DNA from 2 places in the Enterococcus sp. AZ196 genome. Region 1 is predicted to be linked to the other one. Evidence: predicted binding sites of a transcription regulator. Region 1 holds the regulator's gene; the other holds the start of a gene.
The links. The regulator CtsR, encoded in region 1, represses protease genes until heat stress. The targets are predictions, from matches to a motif close to TTGGTCAAAAAAGGTCAAANA.
Positions count from the first base shown of each region.

Region 2: IGI67_RS00930 (ATP-dependent Clp protease ATP-binding subunit) is a predicted target of CtsR. The motif match lies at 2,250-2,270, and genes of this name have one in related genera.

Region 1 covers NZ_JBIPAM010000001.1:2,497,527-2,505,428, reverse strand. Annotated here, with positions in the region: gene IGI67_RS12050 (biotin--[acetyl-CoA-carboxylase] ligase) at 1-489, shown strand, start outside; gene gor (glutathione-disulfide reductase) at 522-1,871, opposite strand; gene IGI67_RS12040 (peptidase U32 family protein) at 2,115-3,356, opposite strand; gene IGI67_RS12035 (peptidase U32 family protein) at 3,370-4,284, opposite strand; gene IGI67_RS12030 (ATP-dependent Clp protease ATP-binding subunit) at 4,390-6,888, opposite strand; gene IGI67_RS12025 (CtsR family transcriptional regulator) at 6,894-7,361, opposite strand; tRNA gene IGI67_RS12020 (tRNA-Pro) at 7,480-7,553, opposite strand; tRNA gene IGI67_RS12015 (tRNA-Arg) at 7,570-7,643, opposite strand; tRNA gene IGI67_RS12010 (tRNA-Leu) at 7,656-7,741, opposite strand; tRNA gene IGI67_RS12005 (tRNA-Gly) at 7,764-7,835, opposite strand; tRNA gene IGI67_RS12000 (tRNA-Thr) at 7,840-7,902, opposite strand, start outside.
Region 2 covers NZ_JBIPAM010000001.1:198,597-206,498, forward strand. Annotated here, with positions in the region: gene IGI67_RS00930 (ATP-dependent Clp protease ATP-binding subunit) at 1-2,167, opposite strand, end outside; gene IGI67_RS00935 (phosphocarrier protein HPr) at 2,609-2,875, shown strand; gene ptsP (phosphoenolpyruvate--protein phosphotransferase) at 2,875-4,602, shown strand; gene IGI67_RS00945 (glycosyltransferase) at 4,770-5,813, shown strand; gene IGI67_RS00950 (glycosyltransferase) at 5,829-7,067, shown strand; gene IGI67_RS00955 (NAD(P)-dependent oxidoreductase) at 7,116-7,902, shown strand, end outside.

The DNA.
Region 1 (7,902 bases):
GCTGAAGCAATTGATGAGTTGCTGGAGGTCAATAGCCAGATCAAGTGGGTCAATGACATCTATTTGAATCACAAAAAAGCGGTCGGCATCTTATCGGAGGCAATGACAGATGTCGAAACTAACTCATTAAAATATATTATTATCGGCATGGGAATCAATTTTTCGATTCCGCAGGCAAATTACCCTGAAGAGCTGCAAGAAAAAGCAACCTCTCTATTTCCTGAAGGTGAAGCAACGATTACACGCAATCAGTTGATTATTGCTATTTGGAATCGTTTCTTTGACCTGTTGGCTGATCATAAAACCTACCTTGATTCTTATCGCAAAAAATCATTCGTGTTGGGAAAAAAAATTACGTTTAAACGTAAGGAACAACTGTATCTAGGCACTGCGGTCGCTATCACTGACATTGGGGAATTAGTGGTTGATTTAGGAAGTGAAAAAGTAACACTTTCATCCGGCGAGATCAGTTTAAGCTCCATCCAATAAAAAAAGGATGTGCCGATCACGGCACATCCTTTTTATCGCATTGTTACAAACTCTTCACTGCCCGTCGGATGAATCGCAACTGTATCATCGAAATCTTTCTTAGTTGCTCCCATTTTGATTGCCACAGCAAATCCTTGCAGCATTTCATCAACTCCCACACCGATAGCGTGAAGACCAATGATCTTCTCTTCTTCACCCAGACAAACCAATTTCATCTCACATTTTTGGCGATAATCACTTAATGCAAAATACATTGGCGTAAAACGTGAACGGTAGATTTTGATCTGTTCTTTTCCATAACGTTCGACAGCATCCGCTTCAGATAATCCGATCGTTGCGATCGTTGGATGAGTAAAAATCACGGTTGGTACATTTTCATAATCTAAAAATTCTTCAGACTTGCCATTAAATACTCGTTCAGACAATCGTCGGCCTGCTGCAATAGCCACAGGAGTCAAGTCAATTTTACCAATCACATCGCCAACTGCATAAACCCCTTCGCTAGTGGTGTTTTGATATTTATCGACGATTACAAAACCTCTTTCGTTTAATGTGACCGAAGTATTTTCCAAACCTAATTTATCAGTATTAGGTAAACGTCCGCCAGCAAACAGTACTTGATCTCCCGTTAAGACATTGCCATTTTCAAAATGAACACTGTACGTTCCATCCGCATTTTGTTTTATTTCTTTCGCCACATGATGACCGTAGAGCTTCATCTTATTCTCACGATAGATTTCAACCAAATTATCTGCCAACATTTTATCGAAAGTCCGCAATGGACGGCTATGACGGAAGGCCCAGTGAACTTGAGTCCCCATACCTTGCAATACGCCGCTCAGCTCGGCTGCAATATACCCAGCACCCAAGACAACCACATCTTTCGGTTGTTCTGTTAGCTCAAAAAATCCATTAGAATCAATCGCAAATTCACCACCAGGGATGGTCATCTGACTTGGTCGGCCGCCAGTTGCTATTAAAACATTCGGTGCCGTGTATTCCTCACCATTTACACTAATAACATGATCTGATTTAAATGTCGCGTATCCTTCAATGCGTTCAACATGATTGCTATCAAGTCCGCGATAATAAGCTCCATGTAAAAAATCGATGTATTTTTCACGACGTGCCACTAATTCTTTGAAATCAAATTTTTCAATATCCGCTTGAACACCATAACTCGGAGCATCTCGCTCAATCATCTCCAACATACTGCTAGCTTGCCACATTACCTTTTTCGGTACACAACCGACATTAACGCACGTTCCGCCGATTTTGTTTCCTTCAATCAACAATACTTTGGCGCCATACATCCCCGCACGATTTGCCGAAGCAATCCCGCCGCTGCCACCGCCGACAACGATGTAATCAAACTCTTTCATCCAACTACCTCCTAGTTCATACTAATGAATTAATTTTACTATAGCAATCATTCAATTTAGCTAACTTTAATACAAAGCTTTTACTTAAAAATCGGCCTATTCAATGATTTAGACTCAATAGCTTCATTTTAATCTATTTTGCTAAAAAATAATTACTTTTTGCCTAATCAGATTTTGGCTCAGTATTTCTGTCCCTCTCCATGTCTCATACTTGCTAGTAAAAAAAGACTGAGAGTATATTCCTCAGTCCTTTTTCTTACGTATCATATCTCCTGGTCTGACTGGTTGAGCAACGGGCATTGTTATAATCATCATTGGATTTGGTGCACGATCGATCGTTTCACCTTCATCGTTTTTTAACTCAGTAACTGCCTGTTCGAAATGCTGGAAATTCGGTCCATAAAATTCAATCTCATCGCCCACTCTAAAATGATTCCGTTGACGAATAGTCGCGATCCCGCTCGCTTCATCATAGCTCAAAACTTCTCCGATAAACTTATACACAGGAATCTTCCGACGCGGGCCAAATAACTGTTCATTTTCTGTTGGTGTATGATAATAAAATCCCGTCGACAATTCACGTTGAGCGACCTTCCACAACTCATCGATCCATTCCTGCTTGCAAACATAGTTTTCTGGATCAGAAATATAGCTATCCACTGCAGCTTTGTACACATTAGCGACAGTCGAAACATAATGAATGGATTTCATCCGCCCTTCAATCTTCAAACTATCAACGCCATTCTCTATCAAATCAGGAATATGTTCAATCATGGACATATCTACGGCACTCATAGAAAATTCTTCTGTGACATCGCCGTTTTCTGTCAATGAACGATGCTCTTGAGCAAAAGGCATATCAAATAATTCATATTTCCAACGGCAAGATTGAGAACACCCGCCGCGATTGGCATCTCGCATAGACATGTGATTTGATAATGTACAACGCCCTGAATATGAAATACACATTGCTCCATGAATAAATGCTTCGATTTGAACATCTGTATTGCGACGAATCTCTGCTAACTCCTCCATTGAAACCTCACGGGCTAAAACGACTCGCTCCAACCCCTCATTTTGCCAAAACTTCAAGGTCTCAGCATTTGTAGCTGATGCTTGTGTCGATAAATGTATTTCTAACCCCGGTGCTTCAGAAGCACAAATCTCTATCAAGGCTGGATCAGAAATGATTACTGCCGAGATGCCAATATCACGTAGCTTTTTGAAAAATTCTCCAGCCCCTTCTTCATTGCCTTCGTGTGTCACCATATTGGCTGCTACATAGACTTTTGCACCATACTTATTAGCAAAAGCCACCCCTTCTGACATTTCTTCAAATGAGAAGTTTCCAGCCCTAGAACGCAGCCCGTAAGCATCTCCACCAATATATACAGCATCCGCGCCATAATGAATGGCTGTTTTTAATTTCTCCAGTGTCCCGGCTGGCGCTAAAACCTCGGGCCGCTTTAATTTTCTCTTTGTCATGTTGCTATTACTCCTATTTAATCGCTGTTGGGTCCAGATGATAAAAACCAGTATCCATTCCTCGACCAACAGGATGATATTTTTGAATTTCTTGATAAGCATTGACTATCGCTGCTTCATCCCAAGAATCCTTTTCAATTGCTGCTTTAGCATTCGCAAAAATTTTTGCAATGGCCACAAAATCAGCTCCTGGGGTAAATAACCCATCGAGTTTCCATGTTTGATAGCCTGCCTGAGTCAATTCACTCAATTCTTTCATTAGATTCAGATCGTTATCCGCAAAAATATGCGTTCCATGCTGATCTTCATAGATTGAGTAATGGGTATCTGCCTTTTTCGGCTCTGAAAGAAACAATCCACGTTCTTTTGAAGTTTTCTCCATTTGCTTCGTGTAGTTGAAATAATTATCTAACAATGGTCTTTTCGATTGGTGAATACACGTAGCACCATAAACTAGTACCTCCACTGGGACATCAACATGCTGTTTTAAACTCAGCATTTCTTCAAAAGGTACCTCACGCGCTAAAACAGCACCTACCGCACCTTTTTTCTGCCAAAAATTGATTTGTCGCGCATTTGTCACCAATGTTTCTGCATCATAAATATAAGGTAAATCATACTCTTGCAATAAGTAAATAACCCCAGTGTCCCCCACAACTACATGGTCCGGTTTTACTTCAGCTAAAAAAGTTAAATATTCTGGTATCTGCTTCATCTTATCAGGATGCATAATACCATTGACAGCAATATTTATTTTCTTCCCTTGAGCATGTGCCGTTTCGATCAATGTTTTTTGTTCATCACGAGAAAAAGAATGAGACAAGCGCAAACCAAAAGCCTCTTCTCCTATGTATAGTGTATCCACGCCAGCAGCAAATAAATCTTCGGCTTGAACTATCGATTCTGCCGTCGCAATTAATTCAATCATGATAGGTCCTCCTTTTAGACTTTCTCATACTATCACAGCTTCCAAAAGTTTCCAACTGAGGAGCTAGAAAAAGAGGACAACGTCAATACGTCATCCTCTGATCAACTAAACTTTTTCTGGAATTTTTTCTTCTTTAGGGTTTTTTACAGTTAATGTAACTTTCCCCTTGCTGGCACCAATTGTTACAGCATCTCCCAATTGAATTTGCCCAGATAATAATGCTTCTGCCAAGCGGTCTTCAATCTCTTTCTGCAGTGCCCTGCGTATTGGCCGGGCGCCATATTCAGGGTCAAAACCAACTTTTCCGATCACATCATAAGCGGCTGACGTGATTTTCACTTTAATTTCATGTTCCCTCATACGATCTAAAATGGAGCGGCTCATAATTTTTACTATTTCATGAATTTGCTCTTGATCTAACGATTTAAAGACAACTGTTTCATCAATTCGGTTTAAAAATTCCGGACGGAAAGCTTTTTTCAGTTCTTCCAATATACGTTTTTCCATTGCTTGATGATCTTTGGTAATATCCTTTACATTGAATCCAACATTTTTCTCCTCGCGGATTTCTGTTGCGCCGATATTTGAAGTCATAATCAAGATGGTATTACGAAAATCGACTTTCCGGCCCTTCGAATCTGTTAAATGACCGTCATCCAAAACTTGTAATAAAATATTAAACACATCCGGATGAGCTTTTTCTACTTCATCCAATAGAATGACTGAATAAGGCTTTTGGCGAATTTTCTCTGTCAACTGTCCGCCCTCTTCATACCCAACATAACCTGGAGGCGATCCAATTAAACGACTCGTGCTATATTTTTCCATATATTCAGACATATCTACTCGGATTAAAGCTTCTTCACTACCAAACATCGCTTCAGCCAAGGCTTTCGCCAATTCCGTTTTTCCGACGCCAGTTGGGCCTAAAAACATAAAGGAACCAATCGGACGATTAGGATCTTTCAATCCACTACGAGCACGGCGGATAGCTCGTGAGATAGCTTTGACAGCTTCTTCTTGTCCGACAACTCTTTCATGTAAAATATTTTCTAAGTCTAATAGACGCTGACTTTCCTTTTTCTCTAACTGCTGTAACGGTACGCCGGTCCATTGAGAAACAACTGCCGCCACATCCTCGTCAGTAACTTGATCGATATAGCCATTTTCTTGTTTTGCAGCCTTAACTTTCGCTTGCTCCAATACTTCAGATAATTGCTTTTCACGCAAGCGTAAACGTGCTGCTGATTCAAAATCTTGATTTTGAATCGCTTTTTCTTTTTCTGTCACTAAATCTTGAACTTCTTCTTCCAACTCTGTAAGTTCTGATACTTCATCAGTGGAATCCAGACGAACCTTTGCAGAAGATTCATCCATCAAATCAATTGCCTTATCTGGTAGTTGACGTGAATTGATGTATCTTACAGATAAAGAGACTGCCGCATGTAAAGCGTCATTGGTAATTTCCACTCCATGATGTTCCTCATATCGTGGCCGCAGACCTTTCAAAATTTCTTCAGCTTCTTCAGGTGTTGGTTCCTCCACCTGTACTCGAGCAAAACGGCGTTCTAAAGCGGAATCTTTTTCAATATATTTTTGATACTCATCTAATGTTGTCGCACCAATCGTTTGTAATTCGCCACGGGCCAATGCAGGTTTTAAAATATTTGATGCATCAATCGCGCCTTCAGCTCCACCAGCACCAATCAACGTATGCAACTCATCAATGAACAAGATAATTTGAGCATCATGATAAATTTCATCAATTACTTTTTTCAAGCGATCTTCAAATTCTCCGCGATATTTTGTACCAGCAACAAGTGCTCCCATATCCAACATCATCAAGCGTTTGCCACGCATATCTTCTGGTACATCTCCAGAAATAATCCGTTGAGCCAACCCTTCAACGATTGCCGTTTTACCAACACCAGGCTCTCCAACTAATACAGGATTATTCTTCGTACGACGACTTAAAATTTGTACTACTCGTCGTACCTCGCTATCTCTTCCCACTACTGGATCCAAGCGTTTTTCTCGGGCCAACTTCGTTAAATCACGAGCTAAGCCATCTAAGGTAGGTGTTCCTTGGGTATTGTTTTGTGCAGGTTTCGCAGGAGTTTTTCTACGAGTTCCAACTCCTTGATTAGTATTTTGCGTCTCATTAACGCCCATTTTTTTCAACAGAAGTTGCCGCATTTTAGGTAAGCTCAGACCCAAATTTACTAAGATATGGGAAGCTAAAATTTCGTCATCTCTCAATAATCCTAATAAAATATGTTCTGTTCCAACTAGTTTTGCATTGAAACGCTTAGCTTCATCATCAGCAAAAATCAAAATCTGTTTTGCTCTTGGAGAATAGGGAAGATATCCTCCCTCGGGATACGACTTAACCGATCCATACCCTGTCATGTGCTCGATTTCTTCACGAATATCGTTCTCACTTGAATTCATCTGACGTAACGTTTTTCCCGCGATTCCTTGTTGTTCGATCACTAATGCTAACAATAAATGTTCCGAACCAACCGAGCGGTGTTTAAAATACTTGGCTTCTTGTTGCGCAATCGATAATACTGCTTTTGCGCGTTCTGTATACAGCTGATCCATATCCCTCACTCCTTTTTCTCATAACTTAAACGTTCCAAAAATCCATGAAGAATTCTTCCCCGTAGTCTATTCTCAATTTGACTGATCCCAAGAACATTCTTCGATACTGCGCTTAACATCAAATTACCTTCATTTTCAGTAATAATTTCTTCTTCAAATAATTTCTGAATAATCCCAAAAGCATTCGCCTCCGAAATTTCAGTTCCAAAAGAATCCATTAATTGCTCTAAAAAATAATGCTGATCAGAAATCTTAACTTTACTTATTCGAATATAGCCTCCACCACCTCGTTTACTTTCAACTAAATAGCCTCGTTGAAAAGTAAAACGCGTATTGATCACATAATTTATCTGGGAAGGAACACAATTGAACAGCTGCGCCATCTCCGCTCTTCGAATTTCGATAATTTCATTATTTTCTAAAATATCTTTCAAGTAAGATTCGATCAAATCAGAGGTATTTCTACTCATGATATCGCCTCCTATTGACTATTCCTGACCATAATTATATCGAATTTAGCGCATGAAATAAAGAAGAACGCTTTTCTTTAAATTAGGATAAAAAAAAAGAAGGCTTTCACCTTCTTTTTGATCGGGAAGACAGGATTCGAACCTGCGACCCCTTGGTCCCAAACCAAGTGCTCTACCAAGCTGAGCTACTTCCCGATAAACAAAAAAACCACGCGCCCAAGAGGAGTCGAACCCCTAACCTTTTGATCCGTAGTCAAACACTCTATCCAGTTGAGCTATGGGCGCATATTTGTATTATGCCGAGGACCGGAATCGAACCGGTACGGTGATCACTCACCGCAGGATTTTAAGTCCTGTGCGTCTGCCAGTTCCGCCACCCCGGCGTTCTTCCCTGGTCTTCAGGAAAGCGGAAAACGGGGTTCGAACCCGCGACCCCCACCTTGGCAAGGTGGTGCTCTACCACTGAGCTATTTCCGCATGATGCCGGCTAAAGGACTTGAACCCTCGACCCTCTGATTACAAATCAGATGCTCTACCAACTGAG
Region 2 (7,902 bases), 2.3 Mb from region 1:
CCTCTTTATCAAGTTTGGCTTTGAGATCTGTAATAGTAGGGTGATCGAGATAGAATTCTGCGATACCATCCTCAATATTTTCTTGGATTGTCCGACGAAGAGGACGGGCTCCCATAGCAGGATCATAGCCTAGGTCAACTAACTTTTCCTTCACATTACTTGGAACATCAATATGAAGTTTTTGCGAAGCCAACATATCATTAACATCATCCAGCATCAAGGAAACAATGTTCATTAAGTTTTCTTTTGATAATGGACTAAATTCAATGATACCGTCAAAACGGTTTAAGAATTCTGGTGCAAAGAAATCTTTTAACTGACCAAGAACAGAGCGTGTAATTCCTTCTCTTGCCGCACCAAAACCAACATTGGCTTCGATTTTACCAGTACCTGCGTTACTAGTCATGATGATAATTGTATCCTTAAAGCTGACCGTACGACCTTGTGAATCAGTCAAGCGACCGTCATCAAGAATTTGCAAGAACATGTGCAGCACATCTGGATGAGCTTTTTCAATTTCATCCAGCAAAATCAAACTATATGGATGGCGACGAACTTGTTCCGTCAATTGACCAGCTTCTTCATACCCAACATAGCCTGGGGGCGAACCAATCAATTTAGAGACGCTGTGTTTTTCCATGTATTCACTCATATCGAAACGAATCATAGAATCGCTTGATCCAAACAGCTCTTCAGCTAATTGACGAGCTAGTTCTGTTTTACCAACACCTGTGGGTCCAACAAACAAGAAGGAACCAATTGGCCGGTTTTTCTTATTTAAACCAACCCGATTACGGCGAATTGCTTTGGCTACTTTGTCGACAGCTTCATCTTGCCCGATAACATGCTGCTTCAAATCGACAGCGAGATTCTTCAACTGTGTTTGTTCCTTTTCTTTTAATTCACCAACAGGAATACCGGTCCGTTTTTCAACGATTTTTTCCATATCCTTTTCGGTAATTATCGGTGTTTCTTCATCAGTCAACTGACGGTCTTTCATTTTTTGCAGTTTATTGATTTGATCACGGTAATAAGCCGCCTTTTCAAAATCCTCTTCTTTAGAAGCTTGCGATTTTTGCTGTTCGGCTTCTGCTAATTTCTTATCAATCGTTTTTGGATCAACGATTTGGATTGTTAGGTTTTTCTTCGAACCGGTCTCATCTAATAAATCAATCGCCTTATCAGGTAAGAAGCGATCTTGGATATAACGATTCGAAAGTTCAGCAGCAGCTTTGATGGCTTCATCGGTATATTTCACATGATGATAATCTTCATAGCGAGGCTGCAGGCCCTTCAAAATTTCAATTGTTTCTTGGACAGAAGGTTCTTCAACACGAACCGGCTGCATCCGACGCTCTAAAGCTGCGTCCTTTTCAATGATGCGGTATTCATTTAAAGTTGTGGCACCAACCATCTGCAGCTCACCTCGAGCCAATGCTGGCTTCAAAATATTACCAGCATCCATGTTGCCGTCACCAGCAGCACCAGCACCTACGATTTCGTGAACTTCATCAATGAAAAGAATAATATTTTCTGCCTGACGAATTTCTTCGATCAGCTTTTGCATCCGTTCTTCAAATTGTCCGCGAATCCCTGTACCTTGAACAAGAGAAGCGACATCTAAACGAATAACTTCCTTATCCATTAGCTTTTGTGGAACGTCGCCATCTACGATTTTTTGAGCCAGACCTTCCACAACTGCTGTTTTACCAACACCGGGTTCTCCAATTAGAACCGGATTATTTTTCGTACGACGATTTAAAATTTCGATGACGCGTTGAATTTCATCATCACGTCCTACAACCGGATCAATATTTCCTTCACGAGCTTGACCAGTAATATTGATACCATACTCATCTAATAGCCCGCCACCGCCATTTCCGCGAGGGGGTTGATTGTTTATACCATTTCCACCACCGAACTGCGTTGGTGGTGTTTGATCTGCTGCTCCTTGTCGTTGTTGCATTTGCTGTGACATTGAGCGGAACAAATCATCTAGACTTCCAAAACCAAAAGGATCATTTCCTGCCATTTGCGGCGCACCTCCAGCTTGATTCTTTAATTTTTGATAGCAACTTTGACAATAATCCAACTGCTTTCGTTGTCCATTGACATTTGCGTATAAATGAATCGTTGCTTCATTTTCGTGACAATTTTGGCAAAGCATATTTTTCACCCTTTCAATAGTTGATTGTTTCTTCCATTGTACATCGAGTAAGCGAATCTCGTAAAAAGATACGCTGATCAGTTGTTTGACTTTCACTGACCTTAAGAATAATTATAGCGAGATTTTTAAGAAAAGCAAACAGTTTGTTTCAAAAATTAGCAAACTAACCACGAGAGTGCTAAAAGATGATTGGTTTTGCATATTTGTACTAAGTTGTTGTTATGGAAAAAAATATGAAAACAAACTAAATCAATAACTAGCTCCATTAAACTAGATATTTTAAGAAAGGGCATACATTTCACAAGAATAATTCGACTAAAATTGTTGTATCCACTGCAAAAAAATGGTAATCTAAGAAAATGAAGGGCTCAAAATGATGTATGTTATTACTAAAGCCCTAACATAAAAAAACATTTTTTTTTATAAAGGAGAACGGTCAATATGGAAAAAAAAGATTTTCACGTAGTAGCAGAAACAGGGATTCATGCACGTCCTGCAACTTTATTAGTGCAAGCTGCAAGCAAATTTAACTCTGATATTAACTTAGAGTATAAAGGAAAATCAGTTAACCTTAAATCAATCATGGGCGTTATGTCTCTAGGTGTTGGCCAAGGGTCTGACGTTGTTATCTCTGCTGAAGGTGCTGATGAAAAAGAAGCAATGGAAGCTATTGTAGAAACAATGAAAAAGGAAGGATTATCTGAATAATGGTTGAACTACTAAAAGGTATTGCCGCAAGTGACGGAGTTGCCGTTGCGAAAGCTTATCTGCTAGTACAACCGGATTTATCTTTCAAACAAAATAATGTAGAAGACATTGCTGCCGAAGAAAAGCGTTTAGACGACGCTTTGGCGGCTTCTTCTGCTGAATTAGAAAAAATTCGGGATAAAGCAGCGAAAAGCTTAGGTGAAGAAGAAGCACAAGTTTTTGATGCTCATTTAATGGTTCTTTCAGATCCAGAAATGATTGGTCAAATCAAACAACATATTCAAGATAATAAAGTGAACGCTGAAAGTTCGCTTAAAGAAGTTACTGATATGTATATCGGCATGTTCGAGGCGATGGATGATAACGCTTATATGCAAGAACGTGCAGCAGATATTCGTGACGTTACAAAACGTGTAATGGCACATCTATTAGGCGTGTCTTTACCTGATCCATCAATGATCGATGAAGAAGTTGTCGTTGTGGCGCATGACTTGACTCCAAGTGATACAGCACAATTAGATAAAAACTTTGTAAAAGCTTTTGTTACTGATATTGGCGGACGTACGTCTCACTCAGCAATCATGGCACGATCATTAGAGATTCCAGCAATTGTTGGTACAAAAGAAATTACTTCAAAAGCCAAAGAAGGCGACGTACTTGCGGTTAACGGTATCACTGGTGAAACAATTGTAAACCCAACTGACGAGCAAGCAGCTGAATATAAACAAGCTGGCGAAGCATACGCGACGCAAAAAGCAGAATGGGAAAAACTAAAAGATGCTGAAACAGTTACCGCTGATGGCAAGCATTTTGAATTAGCAGCAAATATCGGTACACCAAAAGATCTTGAAGGTGTTCACAATAATGGCGCTGAAGCGATCGGCTTATATCGTACTGAATTCTTGTACATGGATTCTTCAGATTTTCCAACAGAAGACGATCAATTTGAAGCTTATAAAGCCGTTTTAGAAGGCATGGGCGACAAACCAGTCGTTGTTCGTACAATGGACATCGGTGGAGACAAAGAATTACCATACTTGACATTACCTCACGAAATGAACCCATTCTTGGGCTACCGTGCATTACGTATCAGCTTGTCTGAACTAGGTGATGGTATGTTCCGTACACAATTACGTGCTTTATTACGTGCTTCTGTACACGGAAATCTACGTATCATGTTCCCAATGGTGGCTACATTGAAAGAATTCCGTGCAGCGAAGAAAATGTACGAAGAAGAAAAAGAAAAATTGATCAAAGAAGGCGTGAAGGTTTCTGACACGATCCAAGTCGGAATCATGATCGAAATCCCTGCCGCGGCTGTTCTAGCTGACAAGTTTGCTAAAGAAGTAGATTTCTTCAGTGTTGGAACAAACGACTTGATCCAATACACTATGGCTGCTGACCGTATGAACGAACGCGTTTCATACTTGTACCAACCATACAACCCATCAATCCTACGTTTGATCAAAAACGTGATTGACGCAGCGCACGCTGAAGGCAAATGGGCTGGTATGTGCGGCGAAATGGCCGGCGACCAAACTGCTGTACCATTATTAATGGGTATGGGATTAGATGAGTTCTCTATGAGTGCAACATCTATTCTTAGAACACGCAGCTTGATGAAACGTCTAACAACGACTGACATGGCTGAATTAGCTGACAAAGCGTTGAAAGAATGCGATACGATGGAAGAAGTCGAAGCGCTAGTTAAAGAGTATGTGAAATAGATTTAAATTTTTAAGACTGTTGTCTTTTCAGGCAGCAGTCTTTTTTTGTTATAAAATAAGATTTTATGTGGACTGAAAATGATGGCGTCTGTTTAAAATCAGACTATAGGTTGAGATAAAGTTCGAATGCTTATGATATAATTGATTTGCTTTTAAGGAGGCTGTATATGAAAATATTACTTTATTTTGAAGGACAGAATGTTATTGGTAAATCAGGGATTGGTCGAGCGCTAAGCCACCAAAAAAGGGCGTTATCCTCGATGGGAATTGACTATACTCTTGATCCAAAAGCTACAGACTATGATATATTACATATTAATACTTATGGACCAAGAAGTCTTCAACTGGTTAGAAAAGCGAAAAGACTTGGGAAAAAAGTTGTTTTTCATGCGCACTCAACTGAAGAAGATTTTCGTAACTCATTTGTCGGATCAAATCAGTTGGCTCCTTTGTTTAAGAAATGGTTGGTTGCTTTGTATCAACAAGCAGATCATTTGATTACACCAACACCTTATTCAAAAAGCTTGCTTCGCAGTTATGGATTACAGCAACCAATCGCGGCTATTTCGAATGGAATCGATTTGAAGAAGTACTATCCAGACGGGCACAAGGAAGCGGCTTTCCGAAAGCACTTCAATTTGACAGAAACGCAAAAAGTCATCATTTGTGTAGGTCTGTTTTTTGAACGTAAAGGGATTTTAGATTTTGTAGAGATAGCAGAGAAGATGCCTGATTATACCTTTATCTGGTTTGGGGATGTGCCGATGCTTTCGATCCCGGCTAATATTAGACGTGTGGTAAAAACCGCTCATCCTAGAAATGTCATATTTCCAGGTTACATCAACGGAGATTTGATTGAGGGCGCCTATTCTGGAGCCGATTTATTCTTCTTCCCGTCTTATGAAGAGACAGAAGGGATCGTCGTGTTAGAAGCTTTGGCTAGTCAGCAACAGGTCTTGCTAAGAGATATTCCTGTTTATGGAGGCTGGTTAAGGGATCGTGAAAATTGTTATATGGGAACCAATAACCAAGAGTTTGAAAAGTTGATTCGTCAATTGGTTAATCATCGTCTACCAAATCTTTCTTTGACAGGATTTAAAACTGCTCAAGAAAAGAGTATTACACAAATTGGTAAAGAATTAAAATCTGTTTATGAAGCAGTGTTAGAGCTGCCTTATGATCATCAGATCTATGCAAAAGTCACGAAATAGTTTGGAGGGATAGACGTGCGGATCGGTTTTTTTACAGATACTTATTTTCCCCAAGTCAGCGGAGTAGCAACATCAATCAGAACATTAAAAAATGAACTCGAGAAGCAAGGACATGAAGTCTATATTTTTACGACGACTGATCCAGATGCGGATGAGTTTGAGAAAGATATTGTGCGTATGCCTAGTGTTCCCTTTGTATCCTTCAAAGATCGCCGAATTGTAGTACGGGGAATTTGGTTCGCTTATCAAGTAGCAAAGGAATTAGAATTAGAGATTATTCATACACACACAGAGTTTGGAGCTGGTTTTTTAGGGAAAATGGTAGCCAATCGCCTACGCATTCCTGTTGTTCACACCTATCATACAATGTATGAGGATTATCTTCATTATATAGCTAATGGTAAAGTGGTTAGACCTAGTCACGTTAAGCATTTCATTAAAATGTTTGTTAATCACTCTACGGGAGTCGTATGCCCAAGCAAACGGGTGGTGGACACATTGAAGCGCTATGAAGTAGATGTACCTATGCGAATCATCCCAACGGGTATAGATGTGACTCGTTTTGTCCGTTCGGATATAACAAAAGAGGATACTGATCGTTTACGAGAGAAGTTGGGAATGCAGGAAAATGAGTTGATGATTTTATCGTTGAGTCGTATCTCTTATGAGAAGAATATCCACATCATCGTACAACAATTTCCGGAAATACTCATGAGTTATCCCAATGCTCGATTAGTTATCGTAGGAAAAGGACCCTACCGTGAAGATTTGGAAGAAATGACACGTGAACTGGGTATTGACGATCATGTTCAGTTTACAGGAGAAGTTTCTCATGAAGAGGTTGCCTACTACTATCATGCGGCGGATTATTTTGTCAGTGCATCGACCTCTGAGACTCAAGGGTTGACCTATGCTGAGGCTATTGCTTCTGGAACACAATGCGTCGTTGAGGGAAATGATTATTTGGCTCAACTATTAAACGATGAATCTTTAGGGATAACGTTTGAGCATGATGAAGATTTTAGTGACTGTTTTATTCGTTATGCCCAACAACAAATTCCAATCGATCCCGAGGTGCAGAAGAATAAACTAGTCGAAATTTCGGCGGAACGTTTTGGTGATGAAATTCTCAAATTTTATCAAGAAATGCTCATTTACTATGCTGAAAATCACACAGAGGTTAGATCGCCAGTCCGTACAGTTCAAAAAATGCGGGTACGGATTAATTCGCTTAGAAATAACGAGGATAAATAAAGCTGAAATCCATCTCTTCATGTATACTGGAGATGGATTATTTTTATTTTGGAGGTTAGTAGTATGAAAATAGGATTTATCGGAACAGGTGTGATGGGAAAATCCATCGTAAAACATTTTTTAGCTGCAGGGTATGAAGTTGCCGTATATAACCGTACGAAAAGTAAAACAGATGAGCTAGTTGCAGAGGGGGCTGAATGGCATGAAACTCCTGCAGAAGTGACTCATTTCAGCGAGATTGTTTTTTCAATGGTCGGTTATCCTAGCGATGTGGAAGAAATTTATTATGGAACGAACAGTATTTTTTCAGTAGATGTTACAGGCAAGGTATTAGTAGATTTGACGACATCTACTCCAACATTAGCAGAAAAAATTTATCGAACTGCTAAGGAAAAGGGGGCAGAGGCGTTAGATGCCCCAGTTTCTGGCGGAGACTTAGGTGCGCAGAATGGGACACTAACAATTATGGCAGGTGGTGATCAAGCCACTTTCGATAAAGTAGCCCCATTATTTGAAATTATGGGTAAGAGTTATTCACTGCAAGGTGAAGCAGGTGCTGGACAGCACACGAAGATGGCGAATCAAATTATGATTGCTGGGACAATGACTGGAATGACAGAGATGCTGGTTTATGCTAAAGCGGCTAAGCTGGACGTACCGAAAGTTTTAGAAACGTTAGGTGGCGGAGCTGCACAAAATTGGTCGATGGCCAATTATGCCCCTCGAATTCTGAAATCTGATTACTCTCCCGGTTTTTTTGTTAAACATTTTATCAAAGATTTAAAAATTGCTTTAGATGAAGCAGAAAAACTGCAGCTTGATTTGCCTGCAACTA